DNA from 2 places in the Mesorhizobium sp. CA4 genome. Region 1 is predicted to be linked to the other one. Evidence: predicted binding sites of a transcription regulator. Region 1 holds the regulator's gene; the other holds the start of a gene.
What was found. The regulator PhoB, encoded in region 1, activates phosphate uptake and scavenging genes when phosphate is short. The targets are predictions, from matches to a motif close to TGTCATNNANCTGTCAT.
Positions count from the first base shown of each region.

Region 2: a site for PhoB is predicted at 9,255-9,271, ahead of ppk2 (polyphosphate kinase 2). Genes of this name have one in related genera too.

Region 1 covers NZ_JAIUHK010000004.1:90,375-105,386, forward strand. The annotation lists gene LB528_RS04775 (response regulator) at 1-1,513, shown strand, start outside; gene pstS (phosphate ABC transporter substrate-binding protein PstS) at 2,004-3,062, shown strand; gene pstC (phosphate ABC transporter permease subunit PstC) at 3,126-4,112, shown strand; gene pstA (phosphate ABC transporter permease PstA) at 4,116-4,967, shown strand; gene pstB (phosphate ABC transporter ATP-binding protein PstB) at 4,964-5,767, shown strand; gene phoU (phosphate signaling complex protein PhoU) at 5,788-6,495, shown strand; gene phoB (phosphate regulon transcriptional regulator PhoB) at 6,512-7,201, shown strand; gene LB528_RS04810 (ROK family protein) at 7,363-8,598, opposite strand; gene xylF (D-xylose ABC transporter substrate-binding protein) at 8,863-9,903, shown strand; gene LB528_RS04820 (sugar ABC transporter permease) at 10,050-11,402, shown strand; gene LB528_RS04825 (ATP-binding cassette domain-containing protein) at 11,423-12,223, shown strand; gene LB528_RS04830 (CHASE domain-containing protein) at 12,355-13,977, shown strand; gene LB528_RS04835 (YMGG-like glycine zipper-containing protein) at 14,075-14,320, opposite strand; gene LB528_RS04840 (hypothetical protein) at 14,519-14,686, opposite strand; gene LB528_RS04845 (sensor histidine kinase) at 14,821-15,012, opposite strand, start outside.
Region 2 covers NZ_JAIUHK010000024.1:69,197-84,208, forward strand. The annotation lists gene glyA (serine hydroxymethyltransferase) at 1-21, opposite strand, end outside; gene LB528_RS19815 (hypothetical protein) at 111-302, shown strand; gene LB528_RS19820 (murein L,D-transpeptidase) at 374-1,627, opposite strand; gene ldtR (transcriptional regulator LdtR) at 2,102-2,617, opposite strand; gene LB528_RS19830 (DUF6163 family protein) at 2,919-3,341, opposite strand; gene LB528_RS19835 (enoyl-CoA hydratase/isomerase family protein) at 3,338-4,381, opposite strand; gene LB528_RS19840 (DUF2066 domain-containing protein) at 4,545-5,357, shown strand; gene hemB (porphobilinogen synthase) at 5,582-6,613, shown strand; gene LB528_RS19850 (nucleotidyltransferase family protein) at 6,663-6,959, shown strand; gene LB528_RS19855 (DUF86 domain-containing protein) at 6,959-7,306, shown strand; gene LB528_RS19860 (dihydrofolate reductase family protein) at 7,403-8,047, shown strand; gene ppk2 (polyphosphate kinase 2) at 8,237-9,157, opposite strand; gene LB528_RS19870 (aldo/keto reductase) at 9,420-10,463, shown strand; gene LB528_RS19875 (glycosyl transferase family 90) at 10,469-11,440, opposite strand; gene LB528_RS19880 (GntR family transcriptional regulator) at 11,555-12,220, opposite strand; gene LB528_RS19885 (MFS transporter) at 12,336-13,583, shown strand; gene LB528_RS19890 (DUF423 domain-containing protein) at 13,621-13,995, shown strand; gene LB528_RS30265 (hypothetical protein) at 14,015-14,146, opposite strand; gene LB528_RS19895 (LacI family DNA-binding transcriptional regulator) at 14,521-15,012, shown strand, end outside.

The DNA.
Region 1 (15,012 bases):
ATCCGGCAACGCGCTGCTCACCATCATCAACGACATTCTCGACTTCTCCAAGATCGACGCCGGTCAGCTGGTGCTCGATCCGGCGCCCTTCAATCTCGCCGAGGCGATCGAGGATGTGGCGACGCTGGTATCGACGCGCGCCAAGGAGAAGGACCTCGAGCTCATCGTCCGCATCCAGCCGGGGCTCGACGGCCAATTCGTCGGCGATGTCGGCCGCGTCAGGCAGATCGTCACCAACCTGCTCGGCAACGCGGTGAAGTTCACCGACAAGGGCCATGTGCTGGTCGACGTCACGGGCGAGCGGGCTCCGGCGGGAACAAGGCTCACCATCTCGGTCACCGACACCGGCATCGGCATTCCGGAAGAGAAGCTGAAGCTGGTGTTCGAAAAATTCAGCCAGGTCGATACGTCCTCGACCAGGCGGCACGAAGGCACCGGACTTGGCCTTGCCATCACCTCCCGGCTGGTCGAGATGATGGGCGGCGAGATCGGCGTCGACAGCGCCGAGGGCAAGGGCTCGACCTTCTGGTTCACGGTCACGCTGCCCAGGGCCGAGCAGGGCGGACAGCGCATCATGCCGGTCGACGTCACCGGCGCACGCGTGCTCATTGTCGACGACAACGCCGTCAACCGCTCGATCCTGAGCGAGCAGATGGCGTCGTGGACGTTCGATTCCTGCGCGGCCGAAAGCGGCGCCGAGGGGTTGAAGGTGCTGATTGCCGCCGCCGCCTATGGCGTGCCGGTCGACTGCGTGGTGCTTGACTACCAGATGCCCGGCATGAACGGCGCCGAGATGGCGCGTATCATGCGCAGCACGGCGGGCCTGGCGCATACACCCATCATCATGCTGACCTCGGTCGACCAGTCGCTTGCCAACACCACCTATCGCGACCTCGGCATCGATGCGCAGCTTATCAAGCCGGCGCGCTCCTCCATTCTCCTGGAAACGCTGGTTGCGACCATCCAGCGCCATCGCCACAGCAGCGCCGCGGCGCAACCCGCCGCAGGCAGCAGCCCCCCGCAAGCCGCGCCGGCGCAGGCGGCGGCATCGGACCGCGCCATGCTGCAGCCGCCGCCGGTGCGGGCGCGTCCACGCCCAGCCGAGGCGGAGCGCGGGCTCGACATCCTAGTCGCGGAGGACAATGAGGTGAACCAGATGGTGTTCACGCAGATCCTAGGCGAGACCGGTTACCGCTTCGAGATCGTCGGCAACGGCCGCAAGGCGCTCGACGCCTTCGGCAGGCTCAATCCGCGCATGATCCTGATGGATGTATCGATGCCGGAAATGAACGGGCTGGAGGCGACGGGCGCCATCCGCCGGCTCGAGGAGGACATGGGCACGCATGTGCCGATCGTCGGCGTCACGGCGCATGCGCTGAAGGGCGACCGCGAACGCTGCCTGGAAGCCGGGATGAACGATTACCTGCCGAAGCCGATCAGCCCGCGGGCGCTGCTCGAAAAGCTCGAGCGCTGGCTGGGACCGGACGTCGAGACTCGGCGCAACGCCGGTTAGAACGAATTTGACGGCAGGACGGCGGCAAGAGGCTGACGCACGCGTATGGCGCGATCGCACCATACCAAAGCAAACGCCAAGCTCGGACAATGTTGGCATTGATTCCGCTCTTCGGTTACGGGCGGGAGCAGCGACCGCCAACAAGAAACAGCGTCGACTCTACCCCAACGGACCCTGTTTTCGGCGATGGCCACGCCATGATCCGCTCTGGTGCTCAGGCAACGCGCTCTCGTCCGGATTTTATTTCCCGGCGGCCGCGATCCGGCCGCCGGGATAAATTTTGCTTCAGAAGCCAGACAAGTCGCTGATTTCCACGGCAAACTCCGGCCGGTCCTTCGGGGCCGCCGCCGACTTCCCCAGACATCCCCTTTCAGACGTTACGGGGCTGACACGAAACTGTCATGCGACTGTAATAATCGAGGGCTATTGCGCTCACGGGCGCCGATAGAACGGGTGCCGAAAGACCATCTTCCGAACAGGAGCAGGCCACATGAGACATTTCATCCGCTCGGCGGCCGTTGCGATTGCAATGGCTGCGGCATCAACCCTTAGCATGGCCGCCGCGATGGCAGCCGACATTTCCGGCGCCGGCGCCACCTTCCCCTATCCGATCTACGCGAAGTGGGCCGACGCCTACAAGAAGGAGACCGGCATCGGTCTCAACTACCAGTCGATCGGCTCCGGCGGCGGCATCAAGCAAATCAAGGCCAAGACCGTCACCTTCGGCGCCTCCGACGCGCCGCTGAAGGGCCAGGATCTCGACGCCACCGGGCTCGCGCAGTTCCCGATGGTGATGGGCGGCATCGTTCCGGTCGTCAACCTCGAAGGCGTCAAGCCGGGCGAGCTGGTGCTCGACGGTCCGACCCTGGCCAACATCTTCGCCGGCAAGATCACCAACTGGAACGACGAAGCGATCAAGAAGCTCAACCCCGACGTCAAGCTGCCCGACCAGGCGATCGCGGTCGTGCACCGTTCGGACGGCTCCGGCACCACCTTCAACTTCAGCTACTACCTGGCCGACGTCAGCGCCGACTGGAAGTCGAAGGTCGGTGTCAACACCGCGCTCGAATGGCCGGTGGGCATCGGCGCCAAGGGCAATGAAGGCGTCGCCAACAACGTCTCGCAGACCGGCGGCGCGATCGGCTATGTCGAATATGCCTATGCCAAGCAGAACAAGCTGACCTACACCGACTTGATCAACAAGGACGGCAAGAAGGTCGAGCCGACCGCCGCCGCTTTCTCGGCGGCCGCGGCCAATGCCGACTGGAGCTCGCAGCCGGGCTATGGCGTCATCCTGGCCAACCAGGCCGGTGCCGAATCCTGGCCGATGACCTCCGCCACCTGGATCCTCGTCTACAAGAAACCCGACGACGCGGCGGCCATGACCGAAGCGCTCAAATTCTTCGCCTGGTCCTATGCCAAGGGCGACGAACTGGCCTCCAGCCTGGACTACGTTCCGATGCCGGACGCGGTCGTGAAGAGCGTCGAAGAGATGTGGAGCAAGGACATCGTCGACGCGAACGGCAAGCCGCTCTACTCCGGCATGTAATTATCGCGGAATAAGGAGGGCGTCTTTGGCGCCCTCCTGTCTCTTTCGAAATGCGAGGGGCTAATGACGGCCGTTTCCGAAGCTGCGACATCATCCGCCATGCGGACCAGGGAAGCGACGGTGCGCCGCTTCGCCCTCACCGACATGCTCTTCCGGACGGCCACGCGCCTTTCCGCCATCCTCGTGCTGGTTCTCCTCGGCGGCGTCGCGATCTCGCTGATCGCCGGTTCGTGGGAGGCGCTGTCGAAGTTCGGATTCTCCTTCCTGACCACAGAAGCCTGGAACCCGGTCACCGAGAATTTCGGCGCGCTTGCGCCCATCTACGGCACCATCGTCACCTCGGCCATCGCCATACTCATCGCCGTGCCGATCGGCATCGGCATCGCCGTCTTCCTGACCGAGCTTTGCCCGCGCCCGCTCAGGCGACCGATCGGCATTGCGGTCGAACTGCTCGCCGGCATTCCCTCGATCATCTACGGCATCTGGGGCCTGTTCGTCTTCGCGCCGTTCCTGCAGACGACGGTCCAGCCCTTGGTCATCTGGCTGTTCAAAGGCATCCCCGGCCTCAACAGCCTCTTTGCCGGTCCGCCCTACGGCATCGGCCTGCTGACTTCGTCGCTGATCCTTGCCATCATGGTGCTGCCCTTCATCACCTCAATCACCAAGGACGTGTTCGACACGGTGCCGGCGGTGCTGAAGGAATCGGCCTACGGCATCGGCTGCACAACCTGGGAAGTGACCCGGCGCGTGACCATTCCCTATACCCGCGTCGGCATCATGGGCGGCGTCATGCTGGGCCTCGGCCGCGCGCTCGGCGAGACGATGGCCGTTACTTTCGTCATCGGCAACGCGCACCGCATCAGCGCCTCGCTGTTCGCGCCGGGCACGACAATCTCGGCGACTATCGCCAACGAATTCACCGAAGCCGATGGCAACCTCTACACATCCTCGCTGGTGTCGCTCGGCCTGATCCTGTTCATCATCACCTTCATCATCCTCGCGCTCGCACGCTGCATGCTGTTGCGCATCGATAGCCGTACGGGAGCCTGACCGATGTCGACGGCCCAATCGCTTCACCAAAGCCGCAAACGCAAGAATGCCGTGATGATGACGCTGTGCGTGACCGCAGCGGGCATCGGCCTGGCCTGGCTGGCGCTGATCCTCGGCGCTCTGCTCTACAAGGGGCTTTCCGGGGTGTCGCCGGCCGTGTTTACGGAAATGACGCCGCCGCCCGGCGATGCCGGCGGCCTGCTCAACGCCATCTACGGCAGCATCGTCATGACGATCATCGGCATCGTCGTCGGCACGCCGATCGGCGTGCTGGCCGGCACCTACATGGCCGAATACGGGCGCTTCTCACGCCTTACGACGATCGTGCGCTTCATCAACGACATCCTCTTGTCGGCGCCGTCGATCATCATCGGCCTGTTCGTCTATGAGCTGCTGGTGCGGCCGATGGGGCACTTCTCGGCGATCGCCGGCGCCGTCGCCCTGTCGATCCTGGTGATCCCCGTGGTGGTGCGCACCACCGAAGACATGCTGAATCTCGTGCCCAACGCGCTGCGCGAAGCCGGTACCGCCATCGGCGCGCCGCGCTGGGTGGTGATCCGCTCGGTCGCCTACCGCGCGGCGCTGTCCGGCATCGTCACCGGCATCCTTTTGGCGATCGCCCGCATCTCCGGCGAGACGGCGCCGCTTCTCTTCACCGCGCTCAACAACCAGTTCTGGTCGAGCAATCTCAATGCCCCGATGGCCAGCCTGCCGGTGACCATCTTCCAGTTCGCTCTCAGCCCTTACGAGGAATGGCAGCAGCTGGCCTGGACGGGCGCACTCATAATCACCCTGACGGTTCTCGGGTTGAGCATCATCGCCCGCAGCCTAACCGGACGCAGAGAGGACAGATGAAACCGATGTTGTCCACCGACCTGAACGCAGCCGAGACGACCGTCGAGAAGGCCAAGATCGAGGTCAAGAACCTCAATTTCTACTATGGCCAGTCGAAAGCGCTGAAGGACATCAACCTGTCCCTGCCCGAGCGCAGCGTGACGGCCTTCATCGGCCCGTCGGGCTGCGGGAAGTCGACGCTGCTGCGGGTGCTCAACCGCATCTACGAGCTCTATCCGAAGCAGAGCGCCGAGGGCCAGGTGCTGCTCGACGGCAAGAACATCCTCGACCGCTCGCAGGACCTCAACCTACTCAGGACCAAGATCGGCATGGTGTTCCAGAAGCCGACGCCGTTCCCGATGTCGATCTACGAAAACATCGCCTTCGGCGTCAGGCTCTATGAGAAGATCAGCAAGGCCGAGATGGACAGCCGCGTCGAGCAGGCGCTGAAGCGCGCGGCACTGTGGAACGAGGTCAAGGACAAGCTCAACGCCAGCGGCCTCAGCCTCTCGGGCGGCCAGCAGCAGCGCCTGTGCATCGCCCGCACCGTGGCAGTGAAGCCCGAGGTCATCCTGCTCGACGAGCCGGCCTCGGCGCTGGATCCGCTGTCGACCGCCAAGATCGAGGAACTGATCGACGAATTGCAGGTCGACTACACGATCGTCATCGTCACCCACAACATGCAGCAGGCGGCGCGCGTGTCGCGGCAGACGGCGTTCATGTATCTGGGTGAGCTGGTGGAGTTCGACCGGACCGAGAAGATCTTCACCTCGCCCCGCGAGAAGCGCACCCAGGACTACATCACCGGCCGCTTCGGCTGAGCTCATACGAGGACATCATCATGGCCGAACATACCGTCGCTTCCTTCGACGAAGATCTGAGGCAGATCAGCCGGCTCATCAATGACATGGGCGATCTCGCCGCCTCCATGGTCGGCGCATCGACCAGGGCGCTGCTCGAGACCGACAATGCGCTGGCGCAGCGCGTCGTCTCCGACGACGCCATCATGGACGCGCGTCAGCGCGAACTCGACGACCGCGCCATTACGCTGATCGCCAAGCGCCAGCCGATGGCCGATGATCTTCGCAACGTGGTCGGCTCGATCCGCATGGCGGGTGACCTCGAACGCATCGGCGATCTCGCCAAGAACATCGCCAAGCGCGTCGGCTCGGTCGGCGTCAGCGCCGCGCCGCGCGACCTCACGCATTCGATCGATTCCATGGCGCAGATGGTGCTGATCCAGGTCCAGGCCGTGATCCAGGAATATACGGTGGGCGACGCCACGGCGCTGGCCAAGCTTCGCAACGACGACGAGCGCATCGACGTCAAATACACATCCGTCTTCCGCGAGCTCCTGACCTACATGATGGAAGATCCGCGCAACATCACCGCTTGCACGCATCTTCTGTTCTGCGCCAAGAATCTCGAGCGCATCGGCGATCATGTGACCAACATCGCCGAGAACGCCTACTATGTGCTGACCGGCACGCAATTGCCCGCCAACCGCCCCAAGCAGGACGAGACGGCAATGTCGGCGCCGGCGGCCTGACAGGGGTAACTGCCAGATGATCGCGCCACGCATCATGGTGGTGGAGGACGAGGAGCCGCTGGGGGTGCTGCTCCGCTACAATCTCGAATCCGAGGGTTACCAGGTCGAAGTGGTGACCCGCGGCGACGAGGCCGAAATCCGCCTTCAGGAAAACGTTCCCGACCTGCTCGTGCTCGACTGGATGGTGCCGGCGGTTTCCGGCATCGAGCTCTGCCGGCGTCTGAGGATGCGGCCCGAGACCGAGCGGCTGCCGATCATCATGCTGACGGCGCGCGGAGAAGAAAGCGACCGCGTGCGCGGCCTCTCGACCGGCGCCGACGATTATCTGGTCAAGCCGTTCTCGACGCCGGAGTTCATGGCGCGCGTCAAGGCGCTGCTGCGCCGCGCCAAGCCGGAGGTGCTGTCCAGCGTGCTCAAGGTCGGCGACATCGTGCTCGACCGCGAGTCGCACCGCGTCTACCGCAAGAAGAGCGAGATCAGGCTCGGCCCGACCGAGTTCCGCCTGCTCGAATTCATGATGCGCCACCCCGGTCGCGTGTTCTCGCGCAGCCAGCTGCTCGACAATGTCTGGGGCGAGACGATCTATATCGACGAGCGCACCGTGGACGTCCATGTCGGACGCCTGCGCAAGGCCGTCAACAACGGCCGCATGCCGGACGTCATCCGCACCATCCGCGGGGCGGGTTACGCGATCAGGGAAGATTAGGGGGATACGCCGAGATTCAGGTGAGGCCGGCCGGCGAACGGCGACTTCCTGCGCCTCCGGTACTCACGTGCCTAAGGTACGCTCCGTTCCGGTTCTCGGAACCCACCATTCTCGACTCGGCCTGACCTGAATCTCAGCGTATCCCGGCATCTGGCTCGCCGCTATTCGACGTGCTTGCCCGCTCTTGCCTGGCCTCCCGGCGCGAAAATCTCCTGGTCGACGAAGGTCAGCGCGCGCATGGCGCAGCCTTCGCGGATCAGCGGCAGTTCGTTCGGCTCAGTGTCGAAGGAGATCGATTCGGAGTGCTGGCCGCCGGCCGTCTGGGCGATCGCCTCGCGCAGCGCCGGTTCGATCAGGTCGAAGGCGGCCGCGCTGACGCCGACCATGGCGACGGGCGCCGGATCGATGAGGGCGAACAGGCTGCCGAGGCTGAAGCCGAGCGCCTCGCCGGCCCGGCGATAGGCCTCGCGCTCGGGGCCATCCTGCTGACGCGCCTTTGCGGCAAGCGCGCGCATGTCGGCGTCGCCGACATCGGTCGGCGTGGCATCCTCGCTTATGCCCATGGCGCTGCGCCAGATGGCATAATTGCCGGCATAGGCCTCGACGCAGCCGCGGCGGCCGCAGCGGCAAAGCGCTCCGCCCGGACGATGGATCATATGGCCGAACTCACCGCCCGAGGAATGCGTGCCGGTGAACAGCGCGCCCTTCAACACCAGGCCCATGCCGATGCCGTGCGACAAGAGGATGGCGATGAAGTCGTCGCGATAGCGCTCGGGATCGCGCCACTGCAGCGCCACCGCCATCATGTTGCAGTCGTTCTCCGTGGTGGCCGGGATGCCGAATTCCTTCTCGAGGAGATCGGCAAAGGGGATATCGGTCAGCGGCGTGATCGGCGACCACAGCATGGCGCGTGAATGGGTATCGGTGATGCCCTGAATGCCCATGGCGATGCGGGCGACGCTGCCCACGTCGAGGTCGGGATCCTGCAGCCGGCGCCGGACAATCGCCATGCATTCGCCGATCAGCTCATCGCGCGGCATGACGAGCGTGTCCAGGCGATGCTGCTCCTCGGAAACCACCTGGCCGGCATAGTCGATGACGGCAACCGACAGGAAGTTCAGCGACAAAACCACGGTCAGCACCGCGGCGGCTTCGGGGTTCAGCGCCAGGCCGACCTGCGGCCGGCCGCGTTTCAACGCCGTCGGCTCGCTGGCCTTGCTTTCGGCGAGGATGCCCTCCTGGATCAGATCGGCGGAGATCGCCGAAATGGTCGAGTGGCTGAGCCCGGTGGTGGCGGCAATCTCCGTCCGCGATGGCTGGCCGGCGCGGCGCACCGCCGAAATCACCATGGCGCGGTTGCGCCGGCGCAAATCGTCGTGACGGATTCCGACCGACATTGTCCTGCACGTCCTCCCGGTCATCGCGGCCTTGTGATGATGCCATGGCCTGTCGCTGACACGCTAGGGATTGTGGCAGAAGCCAAGGTCCATGTCATTATTATTGCGGACGTCGAAAAAATGCCTGGACCCATCAAAACCCATCAAAATCGCAGTTGACAGGGTCGTTTTGCTGGACCAATATTTTTTTGAGGCTCGAAAAAAAGCCTCTGTGCCGGCCTTCGGGCCAGTCAGGGTCGCGCCGCACGGCGCAGGGAGGATATCATGAAGAAATTCGCAGCCGCCATTCTGGCGGGCGTTGCCATGTCGCTGACGCTGGCGTCGGTCGCCGAGGCGAAGGACAAGGTGATCGGCGTGTCGTGGTCGAATTTCCAGGAAGAGCGCTGGAAGACCGACGAAGCCGCGATGAAGGCCGCCATCGAGGCCGCCGGCGACAAGTATATTTCGGCCGACGCGCAGTCCAATCCGGGCAAGCAGCTGACCGACGTCGAAAGCCTGATCTCGCAGGGCGCCAACGCGCTGATCATCCTGGCGCAGGATGCCTCGGCGATCGGTCCGGCGGTGCAGAAGGCGCTCGACGAAGGCATCCCGGTCGTCGGCTACGACCGCCTGATCGAGAACAAGGACGTGTTCTACCTGACCTTCGACAACAAGGAAGTCGGGCGCATGCAGGCCCGCGAGGTGTTCAAGGTGAAGCCGGAAGGCAACTACGTCTTCATCAAGGGCTCGGGCTCCGATCCGAATGCCGACTTCCTTTTCGCGGGCTCCATGGAAGTGCTGAAGGACGCGATCGACAGCGGCAAGATCAAGAATGTCGGCGAGGCCTATACCGACGGCTGGCTGCCCGCCAACGCGCAGAAGAACATGGAACAATTCCTGACAGCCAACGACAACAAGGTCGACGCGGTCGTGGCGGCCAATGACGGCACTGCCGGCGGCGTCGTCGCGGCGCTGACGGCGCAAGGGCTGGCCGGCACCGTGCCGGTCTCCGGCCAGGACGGCGACCATGCGGCGCTCAACCGCATCGCGCTCGGCACGCAGACGGTGTCCGTGTGGAAAGACGCGCGCGAGCTCGGCAAGAACGCCGCCGAGATCGCTTCGCAGCTCGCCGATGGCAAGAAGATGGGCGACATCGCCGGCGCCAAGGACTTCACGACGCCTGGCGGCAACACCGTCAAGTCGCTCTTCCTGACGCCGGTCGCGATTACCAAGGACAATCTCAACGTCGTCATCGACGCCGGCTGGATCAAGAAGGACGAGGTCTGCGCGGGCGTTGCCGCCGGCAGCGTCACGGTCTGCAACTAAGCCTTGCCGACATTCGATCTCACGAATTGCGCCGCGGCCTGAAAGCCGCGGGGTTTTCTCAAAAGATTGCGGTTCCGCCTCAGGCGGCTAGCTTCTAGGCTGAGTTCCGGCATCCGCCCCAGACAGCAAGCCGGCGGGAGGAAATCATGACCGACACGACGTCTACCCAACCGGCGGACACCGCGCGCGCGTCGGAATTCGGCACTGTGGCCCGGTTCCTGAAGGCGACCGAGCTCGACACCCGCATGCTGGGCATGATCGGCGCGCTGCTCCTGATCTGGGTTGGGCTGCATGTGATCTCCAGCCTGCGGCTCGGCGTCAACCCGCTCGACTTCGACAGCCGCACCTTCCTCACGCCGCGCAATCTCTGGAACCTGTCAGTGCAGACGTCGGCCGTGGCGATCATGGCCTCCGGCATGGTGCTGGTCATCGTCATGCGCAACATCGACCTGTCCGTTGGATCAGCCGAAGGGGTGATCGGCATGGTCATGGGCTTTGCCCAGGTGCATTTCCTGGTTCGCTTTGTCGGGCTTGAGCTCGGCAACCCGTGGATCTGGGTCCTGGCATTACTGATCGGCCTGGCGCTCGGCCTCATCATCGGCGCCTTCCAGGGCTTCGTCATCGCCTATCTCGAAGTGCCGGCCTTCATCGTCACGCTGGGGGGGTTGCTGGTATGGCGGGGCGCCGCCTGGTGGGTCACCAGCGGCCAGACCGTTGCGCCGCTCGACGCCACCTTCCAGCTGATGGGCGGCGGCCCGGCAGGCTCGATCGGCGCCAAATGGAGCTGGGCCGTCGGCATCGTCGCCTGTCTGGCGGTCATTTTCATGCATTTCAACGGCCGCGTGCAGCGCAAGCGCTTCCGCTTCCCGCTGCGCCCGGTCTGGGCCGAGACGCTGCTTGCCACGGTCACCTGCGCGATCATCCTCGGCGCCGTGTGGCTCGCCAACTCCTATCCATGGCCCGTCGGCATCGTGAACCGCTACGCCGCCGCCAACAACATCACCATCCCCGAAGGCGGGCTGTTCATCGCGCATGGCATCGCCATTCCGGTGCTGATGGCGGTTGCCGTCGGCCTGATCATGACCTTCGTCACCAAGCGCACGCGTTTCGGCCGCTATGTCTTTGCCATCGGCGGCAATCCGGAAGCGGCCAACCTCGCCGGCATCAACACGCGCTGGATCACCATGAAGGTGTTCATGATCATGGGCGTGCTGGCGACGATCGCGGCTGCGATCTCATCCGCCAGGCAGAATTCGTCCACCAATGCGCTCGGAACGCTGGACGAACTTTTGGTCATTGCCGCGGCCGTCATCGGCGGCACTTCGCTTGCCGGCGGTTCGGGCACCGTGCTCGGTGCCATGCTCGGCGCGCTTCTGATGCAGTCGCTGCAGTCCGGCATGGTGCTGCTCGGCGTCGACTCGCCGTTGCAGAGCATCGTGGTGGGCGCCGTGCTGGTCGTGGCGGTTTGGCTCGACACCCTCTATCGCAAGCGCGTGTGAGCAACGGGAGGAAAAGGATCATGGCCGACAAGACCGCTCCCGCCGGCGTTCCGCTGGTTGACATGCGCAACATCTCGATCGCGTTCGGCGGCATCCGCGCCGTCGACGATGCGTCGGTCGATCTCTTCCCCGGCGAAGTGATGGCGCTGCTCGGCCACAATGGCGCCGGCAAATCGACGCTGATCAAGATCCTGTCCGGCGCCTATAAGCGCGACAGCGGGCAGATATTCATCAATGGCGAGGAGGCTTCGATCTCCAATCCGCGCGACGCCAAAAAATACGACGTCGAGACGATCTACCAGACGCTGGCGCTGGCCGACAATGTCGATGCCGCGGCCAATCTCTTCCTCGGCCGCGAGCTGATGACGGGCTGGGGCACGCTGGACGACGTCGCCATGGAAGCCGAGGCGCGCAAGGTGATGGGCCGGCTCAATCCGCGTTTCCAGCGCTTCAAGGAGCCGGTCATCAAGCTGTCGGGCGGACAGCGGCAATCGGTAGCGATCGCGCGCGCAATCCTGTTTAACGCCCGCATCCTGATCATGGACGAGCCGACGGCGGCGCTCGGCCCGCAGGAGACGGCGCAGGTCGGCGAACTGGTCAAGCAGCTCAAGGCTGAAGGCATCGGCATCTTCCTGATCAGCCACGACATCCACGACGTTTTCGATCTCGCCGACCGGGTTTGCGTGATGAAGAACGGCCAAGTGGTCGGCACCGCGCGCACCACCGATGTCACCCAGGACGAGGTGCTCGGCATGATCATTTTGGGCAAATGCCCGCCGGGCGCCATTCCGGGTCCAGGCGCGCTGAAGATCGCGGCATAAAAACTGACAGATAGCCGGCTAATTAACGGTACGTGATGTACCAACCGCGGTGATGATTTGACCGCGCCATTGTATTGGCGGGGAGACTTGCCCATAAAGATCGTTGACCATCCACGGGCCGCATCTTTGAATTGAAGAAGCTCTTTCCGATCGTTGCCTTTGTCGCCGTCGCGCTGATCAGCCTGACGATGGCAGGGTTCGCTTATTTCGCGACGCAGGAGGCGGCTCGGATCAAGTTCGAGGGCACCGCCGATGACGCGTTGAACCGCATCGAAAGCCGCATCGACCTGCATCTGTCGCTGCTGCGATCGACGCAGGCGCTGTTCGATGCCCGCAACGGCGACATCACGCGCGGCGAGTTCAAAGCCTTCTTCACCGCCCTCGACATAGCCGACAATTTCGCGGGGCTTCGCGGTATCGGCTTCCTGAGACTGGCAAAGACCGGCGACGAGGCGGCGGTCGAACGCGATATCCTGCACGACCTGGGGTCGGAGCACCCGATCTACCCCGCGACAACCGAGCCATGGCGCGCGCCAATCGTGCTGTTCGAGCCGCTCGATACGTCCAACCAGTCGATCATCGGCTTCGACATGTTCAGCGAGCCGGTACGGCGCGCGGCGATCGAAAAGGCGATGGCCGACGACCAGCAGCATGCGAGCGGCGTTGTCCAACTCGGCCAGGGTGCCGGCGTGACGCAGACCTTCACCGGGTTCCTGGTTTTTGTGCGACTGAACGTCGAAACCGCGCCCGAGGTGATCAATGCAAGCCGCTCCTCCACGGCCGGCTTTCTCTACGCTGCCTTCCGCGCGCAGGACCTGTTCCAGGTCGCGCTCAGCCGTTCGCCGCTGCTGCCGGTCAATGTCGAGGTCTATGACGGCAAGCCCGAGGACGGCAATCTTTTGTTCCGTTCGGAGGCGCCGCCGGCAGAACGCATCGGGGCGACGCTTCTGGCGCGTCGCGATATCGTTGTCGCGGGCCGGCCCTGGACCGTGCTGTTCAGGCCGACAAGCGCCTTCGAGCCGCCGTCCTCGCGCGCCATTCCGGTGATGCTCGGGCTGTTCGGCCTCTTGCTTGCAGGGGCCATCGCGCTGGTGGCGCGCTATCAGGAGCGCGCCTATGAGGCAAAGTCGGCGCTGCACGAGGCGACCGAAAAGAGCCTGCTGGAAAAGGACCTGATCCTGCAGGAGATGAAACACCGCATCAAGAATTCGATCACCCGCGTGCTGGCGATCGCGCGGCAGACGGCCTCGCAAGCCACCGACGTCAAGGAGTTTTCGGCTTCGTTCTCGGCGCGCCTGCAGGCCATGGCCGCATCACAGGACATGCTGACGCGCTCGCGCTGGCAGAAGGCCGATCTTGGCGACCTGCTGCGCATTGAACTTGGGCAGGTGTTCGGCAAGGATCTTCCCGAAGGGGTGTTGTCGGGGCCTGAGGTGCTGCTCGACGAGACGACGACGCAAGCGCTCGGGCTGACCTTCCACGAACTCGCCACGAACGCGCTGAAATATGGCGAAGCCGGCAGTTCGGTGGGCGCCCTCAAGGTCGACTGGAGCATTGAAGGGCGCGGTCGCGAGCGGACGCTGCTTTTGAATTGGCGCGAAACGGGCCAGAAGGACTTGGAAGCACCGGCCAAGACCGGCTTCGGCACCAAGCTGATAGACCTCAATGTCACACGCGAATTGCGCGGCACGATCGCGCGTAACTACCGCGACGATGGACTGAAGGTGGAAATCAGGATCCCGCTGGCAGTGTGAGCGCCAAAATTCCGGAGCGGGCGAATCATTAGCTGGACGTTTTCGAATTGAAAAAACAGGAGGCCGGCAGCCGGCCTCCGGTCCTTTCCGTACTGAACTAGTTGCAGCGAGCCCGGTAGGTCGTGCCGTCACGGTGGCGATACACGCACCAGCCGTTGCGCAGGTTGCGGACCAGAAGGCCCGACCCGGCACCGACGGCCGCGCCGATCAGCGCACCCTTGCCGCCGCCGACCAGGCCGCCCACACCAGCGCCGATCAGGCCGCCGCCGACGACGTCCTGCTCGGTCGTGGTACAGCCGCTGACGGCGACCACGGCAACCATGGCAATGATCATCTTCCGCATAGAATTGCTCCTCACTTTTGTCCTCACTTTCGGCAGTGCCACCAGCCGTTTAGCATGAAAAAACACGCTTTGCCTGCCAGATTTCACTGTTGCCTAACGCAGCCTTTTCGGGGCGCGCGCCATCCGACGCGACAAGCACGCCGGAGACCCCCAGGGATGCGATCAGCGCTTCAAAGTTCTGTCTTGATCCTGCCCGGGTCAGAACAATTGCCAGGCCGCGACCAAGGCCATGGCGGCCAGAAGCGCAAACGCGCCCATGCGGGGCGAAAAATGCGACGATCGCGGCGCCGGTGGCGGCTCGGCTTCCTGGAAGCCGCTCATGGAGATGCGGGCGGCCTGCTCCAGCCTGTTCATGTCCGGAACCATCGTCAGTCTCCCAGGTCGCGCCGGCGCGGACGGGTTTCCGGCGCATTGTAGCCGGGAGTACAGAATCGAACTTTATGGTGAACAGCCGGTTAAAGCCCGTCACCGGAAAAGCTGGAACGCCATCGGCGGCACGATCAATCCGTCTCGAAGTTCCCTTGCGGAACGGTGAGGCGATATTCGATCCGATCCTCGCCGATTTCCAGCGTCGCGGAACCGTTCAGCGACATCGGCACGACGCGTTCCAGCGCCACGCTGCCGAAGCGCTTCTCATTGCGCCGCGCGTCGCCGACCGTTTCGGTCCAGGTCAGCAAAAGCTTAGGCGAGGT
Region 2 (15,012 bases), on a different contig from region 1:
GGCTGCCGCTGCATTTGACATGGCTTGCTTTCCCTTGGGGCCGGAGGTCTGCGAGGTGGCCGCGCCATTAACACAGTTGTTTTCGTGCCGCCACGTTTGCGGCGCGAAATTTGCTGGCCGGTTTGCGCCAAGACAACCACACCCGGCGGTTCGCGGCCCGTGAGGATCGCTTCGGAGAAGGTGATCTCGGTGAACAGCTTGCGCGCCGTGTGGTCGTTGCTTTCGCCACGACGAAGCATGGCCTGCTGTTCGGCGCGCTCGGCCTCGATGCCCGCCAGCCTGAAGCCGAGTTCGATCCCTGATTCAAACCCGCGGCTGGCCTGAACAAAAAAGACCGCTACGAGAGCGGCCTTTTTCTTCTTGGATCGGATGCTTAAAGGGCGGAGCTGATCTGCAGCTCGCTGGCGCCGTCGAGGCCGTAGATGTCGTCGCGGAACTGCACGACGCCCGGGGCGGTCGACCACGCCGACAGATAGAGGAAGTGAACCGGCACCGGGTTGACCACATTGATCGGCGTGTTCTCGCCGGTCTTGATCGCCGCCTCGAAATGCTGGCGGTCCCAGCCGGGCGTGTCGCGCAGAATCCAGGTGACGAGGTCGCGCACGTTCTGGACGCGCACGCAGCCGGAGGAATCGAAGCGCATCAGCTTGCCGAACAGGCTTTGCTGCGGCGTGTCGTGCATATAGACGCCGTCCGGGCTCGGGAAGTTGATCTTTACCGAGGCCATCGCGTTGTTGCTGCCGGGATCCTGGCGGAAACGGTATTTCGCGGCATCGTCCGTCGACCAGTCGATGGTCATTGGATCCACCTCGCTGCCGTCCGGCGCGAACAGGCGGATGTGGCTGTCCTTGAGGTAGTTCGGGTCCTTCCGCATCAGCGGAATGATGTCCTTGCGCACGATCGAGACCGGCGCATTCCAGTATGGATTGACGATGATCTCGTTGATCTTCGAGTTCACGATCGGCGTCTGGCGGTCGATCTTGCCGACGATCGCCGTGTGGCGCAGCACGACGCGATCGTTCTCAACCGCTTCGACCTGCGCGCCCGGAATGTCGACCAGCACGTAGCGGTCGCCCAGCGTACCGGCCTTTTCCTTCAGACGCTGCAGGTTGGTCTGCAACTGGCCGAGCCGGACCTGCGCCGACACGTTCATGGCGGCGTAGGTGTATTTGCCCATGGCGCCGTCGGCCGGCAGGCCGTGACGGAGCTGGAAACGCTTGACCGCCGAGTCGACATAGGAATCGAAGGCCGTCGAAATGCCGGCGCTCTGCGGCAGGTCGCCCGAGACCATCAGGCGCTTGCGCAACGGCACGACATCCGGATCGTCGTCGCCGAGCTGCAATTTCTTGGTCGCCGGAACCTGCTCCCAGCCGCCCTGGGAGACGATGTTCTGGTACTGCGCCACCGCCTGCCCGGTGAAGGCGACCGTCTGCAGGCTGAAGATCGGCAACGTCGAGGCGACCTTATTGGTGTCGGTGCCGCGGGCGTCGAACTGGTCGTCCCAGTTGCCGCGCGTCGAGGATTTCAGGATGTCCCCGATCACGTCCTGGGCGCTCGCTTGGCCGGCGACCACTGCGGCGGCAAGCGCGGAGGCTCCGGTAAGGAAGAAACGGCGGCTGGTTCTCATCGCAGACATTCTTTGTTTGATCGCTCTCGCTCTATCGCTTGCCGGGCGGCTTGTCCGCACTCTAGGGGTGGCAAACTTAACAATTCGCCAACCATGACCCGCATCGGTCGGCCGCCGGAAACGCGCCGCCGCAACGCAGGTTCCAAGGAGCGCAGGGTACAGGCCCTCATCACCCGCAATTCGCATTGCCCGTGATTATGGCGGCAACGTGGCCTTGGCCCGCGATTTGCATACGGCGGTGAAGTGAAGGAAAAGCAGCGATGCTTTTTTGCATCGCAGCGACACCGCCGCGTCTTGTGAACTCCGCGCCCTCCCCGTCAGGCGCGAAACTTCAATGCGCGCGGAGCGACGGTCAAACTCCCGCAGATGCCCGCCGTCGAAAAAGAAAAGGACCGGCGCGCCTCGGCGCCGGCCCATATTCTTTCCCCGGGCCGTGCTTCTTCGGCGCGGCTTCCCGTCCCAATTCCGAAGTGCTTACATCCGGTAAGCGATCGTGTCGTTCCAGAAGCGATCGAGGCGCTGCAGCGCGCGGTTCATCTGCTTGAACTCGTCGGTGTTGATGCCGCCGACCGCCTCGATCGAGCCGACATGGCGCTCGTAGAGGCCGGCGACGACGTCGGCCACCTCGTTGCCCTTCGGCGTCAGCGAGACGCGGACCGAACGGCGGTCGATGCGCGAGCGCTGGTGATTGATGAAGCCGAGGTCGACCAGCTTCTTCAGATTGTAGGAGACGTTCGAGCCGAGATAGTAGCCACGCGAGCGCAGCTCGCCAGCGGTCAGCTCGGAGTTGCCGATGTTGAAGAGCAGCAGCGCCTGTATGGCGTTGATGTCGGAACGGCCGTTGCGGTCGAACTCGTCCTTGATCACGTCAAGCAGGCGGCGGTGCAGACGCTCCACCAGCTGCAGCGATTCCATGTAAAGCGAGCGGATAGCCTCGCGGCGATCGTCGGATACGTTTGCGGTCTTCGCCGCCGGACGCGAATTGATCATTGTCTTTGCCTCTCGTTTGTCGCCTTGGTGATTTTTTGTTTTTCACCTTGATCGCGACACTATCGAATACTCATAAAATTCGACTTAAACGCCAGGGCTAACAAGAGCTTACCGGTAAGAGGTTTCAGAAGACGCTTAACGATCGGTCACCCGAGCAAGAACAATTAACCTAAAGATTTAGCCAACGGATTTGCAGTGAAAACGGGCTGCGAAACCGGCCCTGAAGGCCAGCCCCGGCCGGCTTTATGGGTGGGAGCATGATGTCATCCGAAAACCGCTTCACACTTTTTCGGCATTATGCTCACTGGCGGAGCCGGCGCTTCTGCAGCCAGATGGTGACGCGAAAGACGATGTAGAGCAAGGCCACGCAGGCGTGGGAGATCACGATCAGCAGGCGGTGGCCGAAGAGATTGGGGAAGCCGGCATACATCACCGTCTCGGTCGCCGCGCAAATGAACCAAATCACCGGCCCCCAGGACGCCAGCATCCAGAGGCCGGCGGCTGCGAAAGGAAAAAACACCGCGAGCATGGCCGCCGCCACCTGCCAGTGCACCGGCATCAGGTCGAAGCGCCACAGCTCACCCGGATAGATGCCGATCAGGCGGATCCAGTAGAGAATGCCGAACAAAAGGCAGTAGCCGGCGATGACGCGCTGGAACCATGCGAAGATGACCTCCGTGGTCGAGGGTTGCAGCACCACGCGCCTGGAGGTGACTTCGCTCACAGGGCGAGCTCCTCATCTCCGAGCGGCGCGAAATAAGCGTCGATATCGGCCTCTCGAACCTCATCCAGCCGGGCCGGCCGCCACGCGGGTGTGGACCCCTTATCGATGATGGCGGCGCGGATGCCTTCGTAGAAATCATGGCCGGCCAGCATGCGGTTGAGGATGCGGAACTCCATCTTCATGCATTCGTCCATCGACAGCGTCGATCCTGCGCTGATCTGGCGCCAGGCGACGTGGAGGCTGGTCGGCGAGCGGGTCTTCAGCGTCGCCAGCGTCTTTGCGGCAAAAGCATCGTCGGCCCCTGCCCGTTCCAGGCTGTCGATGATGCTGGCGAGCGAGCTCTGCGAAAAATGGCGCGCGATCGCCTCCAGGTCCTGGCGGTCGGTCTCGCGTTTGGCCGGCACGAAGAAATCGCGCAGCTCCGCATTGGCGTCGCCGCTCGTCGCCAATTCGTCGAGCAGGCCCGCCTGATCCTCGGCCTTGATGGTGTGGGTGGCGAGCCCCGACCACAGCGCGTCGCCATAGCGGATGCGGTTTCCCGTCAGTCCGAGATACATGCCGAAAGAGCCGCCCAGATCCGGCAGCAAATGGCTGGCGCCGACATCAGGGAAGAAGCCGATGCCGACCTCCGGCATGGCGAACTGCGCGTTCTCGGTCAGCACCCGATGCGAGCCATGGAAAGAGATGCCCACGCCGCCGCCCATGACGATGCCGTCGATCAGTGCGACATAGGGTTTCTTGAAGCGCGCGATGCGGGCGTTGAGCCGATATTCGTCGGCGAAGAAGTCGACGGGCGGCTTGCCGGCCCGGCCGGCCTCATAGATGTGCAGGATATCGCCCCCGGCGGAAAACGCCCTACCCTCGGCCTTGACGAGGACGACCCCGATGCCCGGATCCTGTTCCCAGGCGTCCAGCGCCTTGCCAAGCGCCTTGACCATGTTGTGGGTGACGGCGTTGAGCGCCTTCGGCCGGGTCAATGTGACCACGCCCGCTCTACCCAGCCGCTCGAAGCGGATCTCGTCGCCTCCGCCAAAATCCATCACCAGGAAATCTCTCTCTCCGTCCGCCGGGGGAGAGAAGTGCTAAAGGCGGCATGCGGACGCGTCAATGGCGGCGGTTCTTGCGCTGGCGGGCGGCCACGCCAGATGTTAGGTACCCGGCAAAGCACTGTGCCCGCGCCCGACCGGTTTCGAGCAAATCGACATGCCTGGAATTTCCCGCTTCGTGGTTGGATTGTTCGGTCTCCTGTATCTGGGACTGCCCCTCCGCGCCGCGACAATCGCCGAGCTCTACCAGGCGCAAACGATCGTCACCGGCACCGGAGACGTAAACCGGCAGATCGGCTTCAAGGATTGCCTAGACAAGGTCCTGGTCAAGGTCTCGGGCGACCAGCGGCTGACGCAGAAGGCGGAGATGCTGGCGCTGCGCGACAAGGCGGCCGACTTCGTCCAGTCTTTCCGCTATCACGACCGGCTCGAAGGCATCCCGATCCACGACGAGCAAGGCACGCATGACAGGCCGCATGATCTGACCTGCATCTACAAGCCGGCCGTCGTCGACAAGCTCCTGGCGCAGCTCGGCAGCAGGCCCTGGCTCGGCGAACGGCCGCCGATCGCCGTCTTCATGACCGCCGAGCAGGGCTCGCGGCATTTCGTGCTGACGCAAGACGAGCAGCGCGGCGACGCGATGCGCGAATCCTTCGCCAATGCTGCCGGTCCGCTGCTGATGCGCGTCACCTTTCCAAAGGCCGGGCAGCTTGGCGGCCTGGATGAAAGGGCGCTCTCCGAGGCCGATATGGCAAGACTCGACAAGCTTGCGAAAAAAGCGGGAGCGGCCCGGGCGCTCGCCGGCAGCATCGTGTGGAGCGACAAGGAACTCGGCTGGATCGCCGATTGGCGGCTGGCCGACCGCGGCAAGACCTATCGCTGGCAGGCGCGCGGCGTCAGCTTCGACGAGGCGTTCCGTGTGGCGATCAGGGGCGCTGCGCAGATCCTGTCGGGGCACGGGCAACCCTGACAGCATTTCCTCGCCCCCATGAAATGGGGAGAGGCGGCTCGGCGAAGGCGAGACGGAGAGGGGGAGCGCCCTGCGAAGGCCCCCTCTCCGTCCGCTTCGCGGCCACCTCTCCCCCCGCCTTTGGCGGGGGCGAGGAACTCGCGCTTCGACGCTGGCACAATCGTGTCGCATTGGTCAGCGGCGGAGACGCGTGGTAAAAGCCGGCGCAAAAGAGAGTTTCGGCGATGAACAAATTCACCCCCGCAAAGCCTGCCGGCGCGCGCAGCGTCGACGAGATCACCGGCAGCCGGCGGCTGCGGCGCATGCGCAAAGCCGACTGGTCGCGCCGGCTGGTGCAGGAGAACCAGCTTTCGGTGAACGACCTGATCTGGCCGATCTTCGTCATCGACGGCAAGAACACGCGCGAGCCGATCGCCGCGATGCCGGGTGTCTATCGCCTGTCCGTCGACCTCGCGGTGAAGGAAGCCGAGCGCGCAGCCAAGCTGGGCATCCCGGCCATCGCCACCTTCCCCAATGTCGAGCTTGCGCTGCGCGACCAGATGGGATCGCACATCCTCGACCCGGACAATGTCATCAACCGCGCCACACGTGCCATCAAGGATGCGGTGCCCGAGATCGGCATCATTACCGATGCCGCGCTCGATCCCTTCACCAGCCACGGCCATGACGGCATCCTGCGCGACGGCATCGTCGTCAATGACGAGACGGTGAAGCAGGTCGCCGCCGCGGCCGTCATCCAGGCCGCCGCCGGCGCCGACATCATCGCGCCGTCGGACATGATGGACGGCCGCATCGGCGCCATTCGCGACGCGCTCGACGCCAACGGTTTCCAGGACGTCGCGATCATGTCCTATGCGACAAAGTTCGCCTCGGCCTTCTACGGCCCCTATCGCGAGGCGGTCGGCACCGCCGGCCTGCTCAAGGGCGACAAGAAGACCTATTACATCGACCACGCCAATTCGGACGAAGCGGTGCGCGAGGCCGAGCAGGACCTCGCCGAAGGCGCCGACATGCTGATGGTGAAGCCCGGCCTGCCCTATCTCGACATCATCCGCCGGCTGAAGGACGAGCTGCAGATGCCGACCTTCGCCTATCAGGTGTCGGGCGAATATTCGATGATCAAGGCAGCAGCCGCCAATGGCTGGATCGACGGCGAAAAGGCGATGCTGGAATCGCTGCTTGCGCTGAAGCGAGCCGGCTGCGACGGCGTGCTGACCTATTTTGCGCCGGTGGTGGCGCAGATGCTGAAGGGCTAGATTCGCTTCGCGATTTTGGAATTCTAGCGGGATTCGTTAGGATGCACCCATGAGCAGGAATGAAGTCATCGAACGGTTGCGGAAGAACGCAGATGCCATCAGGGGCATGGGCGCGGTATCGCTTTATCTGTTCGGGTCGGCCGCGCGCGGCGATGCGCATTCGGACAGCGATCTTGATCTTTTCATAGACTATGATCCGTCGCGGCGTTTTTCCTTGATCGATCTCGTCGGCATCAAACAATTTCTGGAAGAGAAGATGTCGACCGAAATCGACATCACCACAAGGGACAGCCTTCATCCAATGCTGAAGGCGGATATCGAACGATCGGCGGTGCGCGTATTTTGATGGCACCACGTCGGATCAAGCCGATCCTCGCAGAGATCATTGCGGCTCTGGATGGCATTGCTAACGCCACAGCCGGCAAGACATTGGAAGATTTCCGTGGTGACTGGCTGCTGCGCCACGGCGTCGAGCGAGGAATCGAGATCATTTCCGAGGCGACGCGGCACCTCCCAGACGACCTGACGGCTCTTGCTCCAGAAATCCCATGGAAGCAGGTCCGCGGCATAGGCAACATTTTGCGTCATGAATATCATAAGACTTCCGATGCCATCGTCTGGACTGTCGTGACAGACAACTTGCCGGCACTACGCGTTGCCGTTGAACGCATTCTTGACGCTGCCGACCAATAGATTCGCAAGTATGGCTAGAAAATTCCGCTTGCATTCTGCAATCAGCCAGGCTACGCCATAACCGCTTGCAAATTGCAATCAGATGAGGAGGCAGCCATGTCCAAGCTGCGTGTCAATGCTTTCACCCTGTCGCTCGATGGTTACGGCGCCGGTCCTGATCAGACCCTTGAACACCCGCTCGGCGTCGGTGGCGAAAATCTGCACAAATGGATGATCAAGACCCGCTCCTTCCACCAGATGATCGGCAAGGATGGCGGGACCACGGATACAGATAACGAGTTTGCCGTGCGCAGCTTTGAGAATGTCGGCGCCTGGATCCTGGGCCGCAACATGTTCGCGCCGAGCCGCGGCGAATGGCCGGACGACAATTGGAAAGGCTGGTGGGGCGCCAACCCGCCCTACCACGTGCCGACCTTTATTCTGACGCACTACAAGCGCGCGCCGATCGAGATGGAAGGCGGCACGATTTTCCATTTCGTCACTGACGGCATCCATTCGGCGCTCGAACAGGCGAAGGCAGCGGCCGGCGGCAAGGATGTGCGCGTCGGCGGCGGCGTTTCGACCGTCCGGCAATACCTGCAGGAGAGCTTGATCGATGAGATGCATCTGGCGATCTCGCCTGTCCTGCTCGGCTCGGGCGAGCACCTCTTCAACGGCCTCGACATGCTGAAGCTGGGGTACCGGTGCACGGAACAGGTGGCGACCTCAGATGCGACGCATGTGATGGTTGGACGGGCGTAGACATGGCTTTTTCTCCCCGTCACTATACGGGGAGAAATGCCCGGCAGGGCAATGAGGGGCAGCGCTGCCGTTTGAGATTGGTGATAAGCTATCGATGGCGAATTAGGGCCAACCACCCGCGCCGCGCCGCCCCTCATCCGCCCTTCGGGCACCTTCTCCCCGTGGAACGGGGAGAAGGAAAAATGGCGCTCAATACTTCTCCGGCACGTAGAGTTCGCGCGGCAGGACCTGGCGCTCGTATTCCGGGTTGAAGACGCGCTCCGGCAGCGTGATGTCCTCATGCGGTACCTCCTCATAGGGCATCTGCTGCAACAGATGGTCGATGCAGTTCAGCCGCGCCCGCTTCTTGTCGTTGCCCTCGACGATGAACCAGGGAGCTTCCGGAATATTGGTGCGGGCGAAGGTCTCTTCCTTGGCCTTGGTGTACTGCTCCCAGCGCACGCGCGACTGCAGGTCCATGGGCGAGAGCTTCCACTGCTTCATCGGATCGTGGATGCGCATCAGGAAGCGCATCTGCTGCTCCTCATCGGTGATCGAGAACCAGTATTTCACCAGCGTGATGCCGGAGCGAACCAGCATGCGCTCGAATTCAGGCACGTCGCGGAAGAACTCCTCGACCTGATCGGCATCCGCAAAGCCCATCACGCGCTCGACGCCGGAGCGGTTGTACCAGGAGCGGTCGAACAGCACGATCTCGCCGCCTGCCGGCAGATGCGGCACGTAGCGCTGGAAATACCATTGCGACTTCTCACGCTCGGTCGGCGCTGGCAATGCCACGACGCGGGCTATACGCGGGTTGAGCCGCTGCGTGATGCGCTTGATGACGCCGCCCTTGCCGGCGGAGTCACGGCCCTCGAAGATCACCACCAGCTTCTTCTTGTGGTAGGCGACCCAGGACTGCAGCTTGATCAGTTCCGACTGCAGCCTGAGCAGCTCGCGGAAATAGGTCATGCGCTCCATGGAAGGCGGATGCGACTTCTTGTAGATCTTAGCGATTTCGAGCGAGAGCGCCGGTTCGGAAATCTCCAGCTCATAGTCTTCGTCGAGCGTGTCCTCGAGTTCGGCTTCGAGCCAGTCCTTCGCCCCGGAATTCGGTTTCAATTCATTCATCGCGCAACTCCGTCCTGCCTGTCAGCCATCATCGCTTCGGAATGCCGCGCCGGCGCCGAACGGACATTCCTTAAGCCGACTGAGATACAGAGGCGCAATGACGGTTTTATTGCAATCGACCGGCAGCGAAGTCGATATAGCAGATATGTGATCGACCCGTATCGATAGCGGGGCGACAAGCGGCGGGAATTGTCCTACAAATCCCCTTGCCTCTTTCCGGCGCTCGCCACGGCGCTTCTTCAAACAAATTGCGAGGACCGACATGGAATACCGCACGCTCGGCCAATCCGGCTTGAAAGTCTCGACATTGACGCTTGGCACCATGACCTTCGGCGGCGCCGGTCCGTTCGCCGCCGTCGGCAATTCCGACCTCGCGGAGGCCAGGCGCATCATCGACACCTGCATCGATGCCGGCATCAACCTCATCGACACCGCAAACGTCTATTCCAATGGATTGTCGGAAGAGATCATCGGCGAGGCGCTTGGCGGCAAGCGCAAGAACGATGTGCTGATCGCGTCCAAGGCGCGCATGCGCATAGGCAGCGGCCCGAATGACGAGGGCCTGTCGCGTCACCATCTCATCCGCGAATGCGAAAAAAGCCTGAAACGGCTCAGGACCGATGTCATCGACGTCTATTTCGTCCATCAATGGGACGGGCTCACCCCGGTCGAGGAGACGATCGCGGCGCTCGACACCTTGGTCAACCAGGGCAAGATCCGTTACATCGGCTGCTCCAACTGGTCGGGCTGGCAGGTGATGAAGGCGCTTGCTGTCAGCGACAACCGCCATCAGACCCGGTTCGTCACCCAGCAGATCCACTACACGTTGGAAGCGCGTGAAGCCGAATACGAATTGCTGCCGATCTCGGTCGACCAAGGCGTCGGCGTGCTGGTCTGGAGCCCGCTGGCGGGCGGACTGCTCTCCGGCAAATACCATCGCGACAGCCCGACCGCGCGCCAGATCGGCGGCTGGACGGAACCGCCGATCCGCGACGAGGATCGTCTATGGCGCATCGTCGACGTGCTCTCCGACATCGGCAAGGCACGCGGCGTCTCAGGGGCGCAGGTGGCGCTTGCCTGGCTGCTCGGCCGTCCGGCTGTAAGCGCGCTGGTGATCGGCGCCCGGAACGAGGCACAGCTCAAGGACAATCTCGCCGCGGCCAGCCTGTCGCTCAGCGAAGAGGAGCGACAGCGCCTCGATGAGGTCAGCCGGCCGCCGGTGCTTTATCCCTATTGGCATCAGCAGTTCACGGCCAGGGACCGTTTCGGGCCCGCCGACAAGGTGCTCGACCGCTCTCATGCTTAAAACGCTCAGCCGGCGATAAAGCGCCAGACTTCCGCGTCGGGCTTAATCTGCCCGCTCAGCACGAAATATTTATAGAGGACGAGCAGCGAGATCGCCTGCTCGTCCTGCTCATTGCCGAATTTGCGGCAATAGTCGTTGGCGGCGGCGGTTATCCGCCCGGCCTCGGCGGGGTGTTTTTCGAAATAGGCTACCTTGTCGACCAGGTCAGAGAAATCCGGCTGCAGCGGCACATAGTGAACGTTGGGCTCGACCTGGGCTTCCGCAAACCAGGTTTCGTAGGTCGGTTCCGGCATCAGGCAGAGCGAATTGGAGCTCATGATCCATTTCAGGTTCGTCGCGACATCATTGCCCTCCAGCGAGACGATGTAGCGATAGCACCGCTGCTGCTCGATGTTCAGGTACGGCTTGCGGTATCCGTCGGGCGCGTCAGCCCTGTGGGAACCCGCATTGCAAATCGGCAGGTTGGCGGCCTTTTCCACGAAGCGGGTGCGAAGCGGATTGTTGAGATGACCGCGCCAGACCACCATTGGGCTCTTGTCGGCAAAAGACAGCTCGTCGGGCGGCATGTAAAAGTGACGAAACTTATTCAGCTTCATCAGCACGCCGTTGGCATTGTCGTCGCCGATGGGCCGGTCCTTGACGATCCTCGGGAGCTCGGGAACGCCGACGACGTCGCCGAACTCGAAATCGATCAGCAGGCTGGGATCGAAATAGCGGGCGAATTCCTTGAGGTCGTAATAATACATGCTGGAAGAGGTCGGCAGCTTGCCGATGGCTATGGCGTCCGGACTGGGCACGAACGGCTCTTCCAGCTTGTTGTAATAGTTCAGTCGCTCGCGAACCGTGTTGCCTGAAAGCCTAGCTTGCTCGAGCCGGCTGGCCAGACGGCCGCGAAACAGCGATTGCGGTGCGCGGTCACGCGCGAAATTGCGCGCGTAGTAGAACAGCTTTGCGGCGGTTCGAGAGAGTGTGGCCATGTGTCCGGGAGTTCAGCAAGATGGTCAATGTAGTCGGCCTTCATCCCCCTCGTCTCCTACAGCATTCTCCCGGCCATGTTGCAAGCCTGCTAATGCGATTGGCCACAGGACAACTTACGCCGCGACGACGGCGAATCCTCTGGCGCGCAATCCACGCCGGTCGTCATGCAACGAGGTGACCAGCCGGTCGCGACTGCCGGCGATGTGAGCGGCAAGCAGCCGCGCCGCTTCCTCGGCATCGCCGCGCCGGACCGCGGCGAGGATAGCGTGGTGCTCGGCCCAGGCGCGGTCGAGCGCCTTCTCATCGCGCACCTCCAGCCAGCGCGCGCGTGACAGTCTCGTCATCGCATCGCGAACGGCCCTGAGCAGAAACTCGTTGCCGGAAAGCCTCGCCAATTCGATGTGGAAATCCAGGCCGACGCGATGCCATTCCTCGCGCGGCGTCTCAGCATCGCAGGAATCGAGCATCGCCGCGATCACGTCGATCCCGCTGCGGTCCTCGAGCGCCGCCGTCAGGCGAACCGCCGCGACTTCGACCGCCTCGCGGTAGACGGCGATCTGCCCGAGTTCGGCGAGGTTGATTGGCGCTACCGTCCAGCCGCGGCCGTCGCGGGCGATCAGGCCTTCCGTCTCCAGGCGCAGCAGCGCCGCCCGCACCGGCGTGCGCGAAGCGCCAAACCGACTCTCGATCCAGCGCTCGGTCAGCCGCTCGCCCGGGCCGATCTCCAAACTGAGGATCATCTCGCGAAGCTGCCTTTCGACATTTTGCATCTGCGACATTTGTCGTCCCGTTTTCCAAGCCGTGTTGACAGCGGCAAGTGTCAGGTCCATGACGGATACCAGCTTGGTATCCCAAATTGGTATCCGTAACAACCCCAGCATTGGCACGCGTGACATGACGCCCAGCGAATCCGAACAGAGCGGCTTCAACATCCATTGGCGGCGCAATCTCGCCGTCTGCTTCGCCGGCTCGTTCAGCACGCTCGTCGCCATGACGCTGCTGCTGCCGTTCCTGCCGCTTTACGTCGAGCAGCTCGGCGCCGAGGGCCACGCGGCGATCGTGCAGTGGTCTGGCATCGCCTATGGCGCGACCTTCTTCGCGGCCGCGCTGGTCGCGCCCTTGTGGGGGCGGCTTGGCGATCGCTACGGCCGCAAGCTGATGCTGGTGCGCGCTTCGTTCGGCATGGCGATGTGCATGTCGCTGACCGGCATGGTTGAGAGCGTCTGGCAGCTGGTGCTGCTTCGGCTGCTAATCGGTTTTGCCGGCGGCTATTCCTCGGGCTCGACGATCCTGGTGGCGATGCAGACGCCGAAGGAGCGCTCTGGCTGGGCGCTGGGCGTGCTGGCGGCGGGCATCACGGCGGGATCGCTGGTCGGACCGCTGCTCGGCGGCCTGTTGCCGCCGCTGATCGGCATTCGCGCGACCTTCCTGCTTTCCGGCGGCGTCATCTTCCTGGCGTTCCTGGCGACGACTTTCCTGATCAAGGAGAATCCGCCGGCGCCCAAGCCCGCCTCGACGACGAAGCCGAAAAGCGGCTGGTCGCAGATCCCCGACAAGCGGCCTATCGTCGCCATGCTGGCCACCGGCATGCTGCTCGCCTTCGCCACCATGTCGATCGAGCCGATCATCACCGTCTATGTGCAGCAGCTCGTCGAGGACCAGAGCAAGGTGACCATGGTCGCAGGCGTCGTCATGTCCGCGGCGGCGCTCGGCACCATCCTGTCGTCATCCTGGCTGGGGAAACTCGCCGACCGCGTCGGCCACTGGAACGTCGTGGTCGGTGCGCTGGCGGTCTCGGCATTGCTGCTCATTCCGCAGGCCTTCGTCACCAATGGCTGGCAGTTGATCGGCCTGCGCTTCCTGATGGGCCTGGCGCTGGGCGGGCTGTTGCCCTGCATCACCAGCGTCATCCGCCACAACATCCCCGACGGGATCGGTGGCAATGTGCTTGGCCTGGCGATTTCGGCGCAATATGTCGGCCAGGTCGCGGGGCCGCTATCCGGCGGCTTCGTCGGCGGGCATTTCGGCATGCGCGCGGTGTTTCTGGGCACAGCGGTGCTGATGGCGCTCGGCGCGGTCTACAACTGGATTGTCCAGTCGCGCCGGGCGCGGCATATGCTGCTCGAAGCCGGCGAATCCTAGCCGGCGCCTCCACCTAACCGCAGCATGGAGCATCCAGATGAGCCTTACCGGGCAAGCATCAGACGGCGGGAGCCGCATCCTCGTGCTGGCAGCGGGCCTCGTCGGCGCGGCCGGCGTGGCGCTGTCGGCGACGGCGGCGCATCGCGGCGGCGCCTTCACCGGCACGGCGGCCAATTTCCTGCTGATGCATGCGCCGGCACTCCTTGCCATCGGCCTTGTCGGCGGCAACCGCTGCCTCAGGATCGCCAGCCTCGTCCTGTTCGCGGGCCTGCTTCTGTTCTGCGGCGATCTGCTGGCCCGCGACTTTCTCGGCTCGCGGCTGTTCCCGATGTCGGCGCCGATCGGCGGCACACTTTTGATCGTCGGCTGGGTAGCGATCGCCGTCTCGGCGCTGCGGCGTCCTCGACCGTAGGTATTTCCGGCGACCGTTTTTAACCGGCGCGCCGCTTGCGCTTGCTCGCAGGCAGGTGGTTGGCGCGGCGCCGCTCGGGCTGCTCGGTTCCGCGCGTGATGCCCCAATAGTTGCGGTAGATGTCCTGAAACAGATGACCAATCGGATGCATGACTGCTTCTCCTCAAGTTGAATCGATCCAATGCATGGATGCAAAAATGGCTGCGGTTCAGCCGCGCTTGCGCTCCACGAGGAAGCGTGGCTCGCGACGCCAGGGACCCACTCTACCGCGCCGCTTCTCGCTGACGGCAGCCGAGGCGATGCTCCAGTCGTTGTGGTAAAGTCCTCGAACAAATAACTCACCGGATGCACGAAAGCCTCCCGTTGGAACCGCTCCATCAAAAGCGGATGACTTGGATCGATTCAAATCATAGGCCTCAATCGCGCGACGTCAAGCGGAATTTGAATCGATCCAACAAAAATGTTAGATGACCGGCAACAATTCAGCGGTCATGTTCTTTCCGTGACCGGATTCGGAGGAACGAGATGGCATCACTCCTCGAAGGCCAGGCAAGACCCATCAGGCTGGCCGACATCGCCAAGGCCGCCGGCGTGTCGCATGGTACGGCCTCGAACGTTTTCAGCCGCCCCGAGATCGTGCGCGCCGAAGTGCGCGAGCGGGTCAAGGCGGTCGCGGAGCAGATGGGCTATGCCGGCCCGGACCCGAAAGGCCGGCTGCTGCGCGCGGGCAAGGTCAACGCCATCGGCGTCGCCACCACCGAGCCCCTCTCCTACTTCTTCGACGATCCCTTCGCCCGCGTGATGATGGCCGGCATTTCCGAAGCCTGTGACGCCACCGGCGCGGGCATCGCGCTGGTGTCTGCCGCCAATCAGGAAAAGCTCGCCTGGAACGTCCAGAGCGCGCTTGTCGACGGTTTCATTCTGTTCTGCATCGAAGGCGGCTCGCGTCTTGTCGACCTGACACGCGAGCGCAGGTTGCCCTTTGTCGCGCTGGAACTCGGTTTCCAGGACGAAACC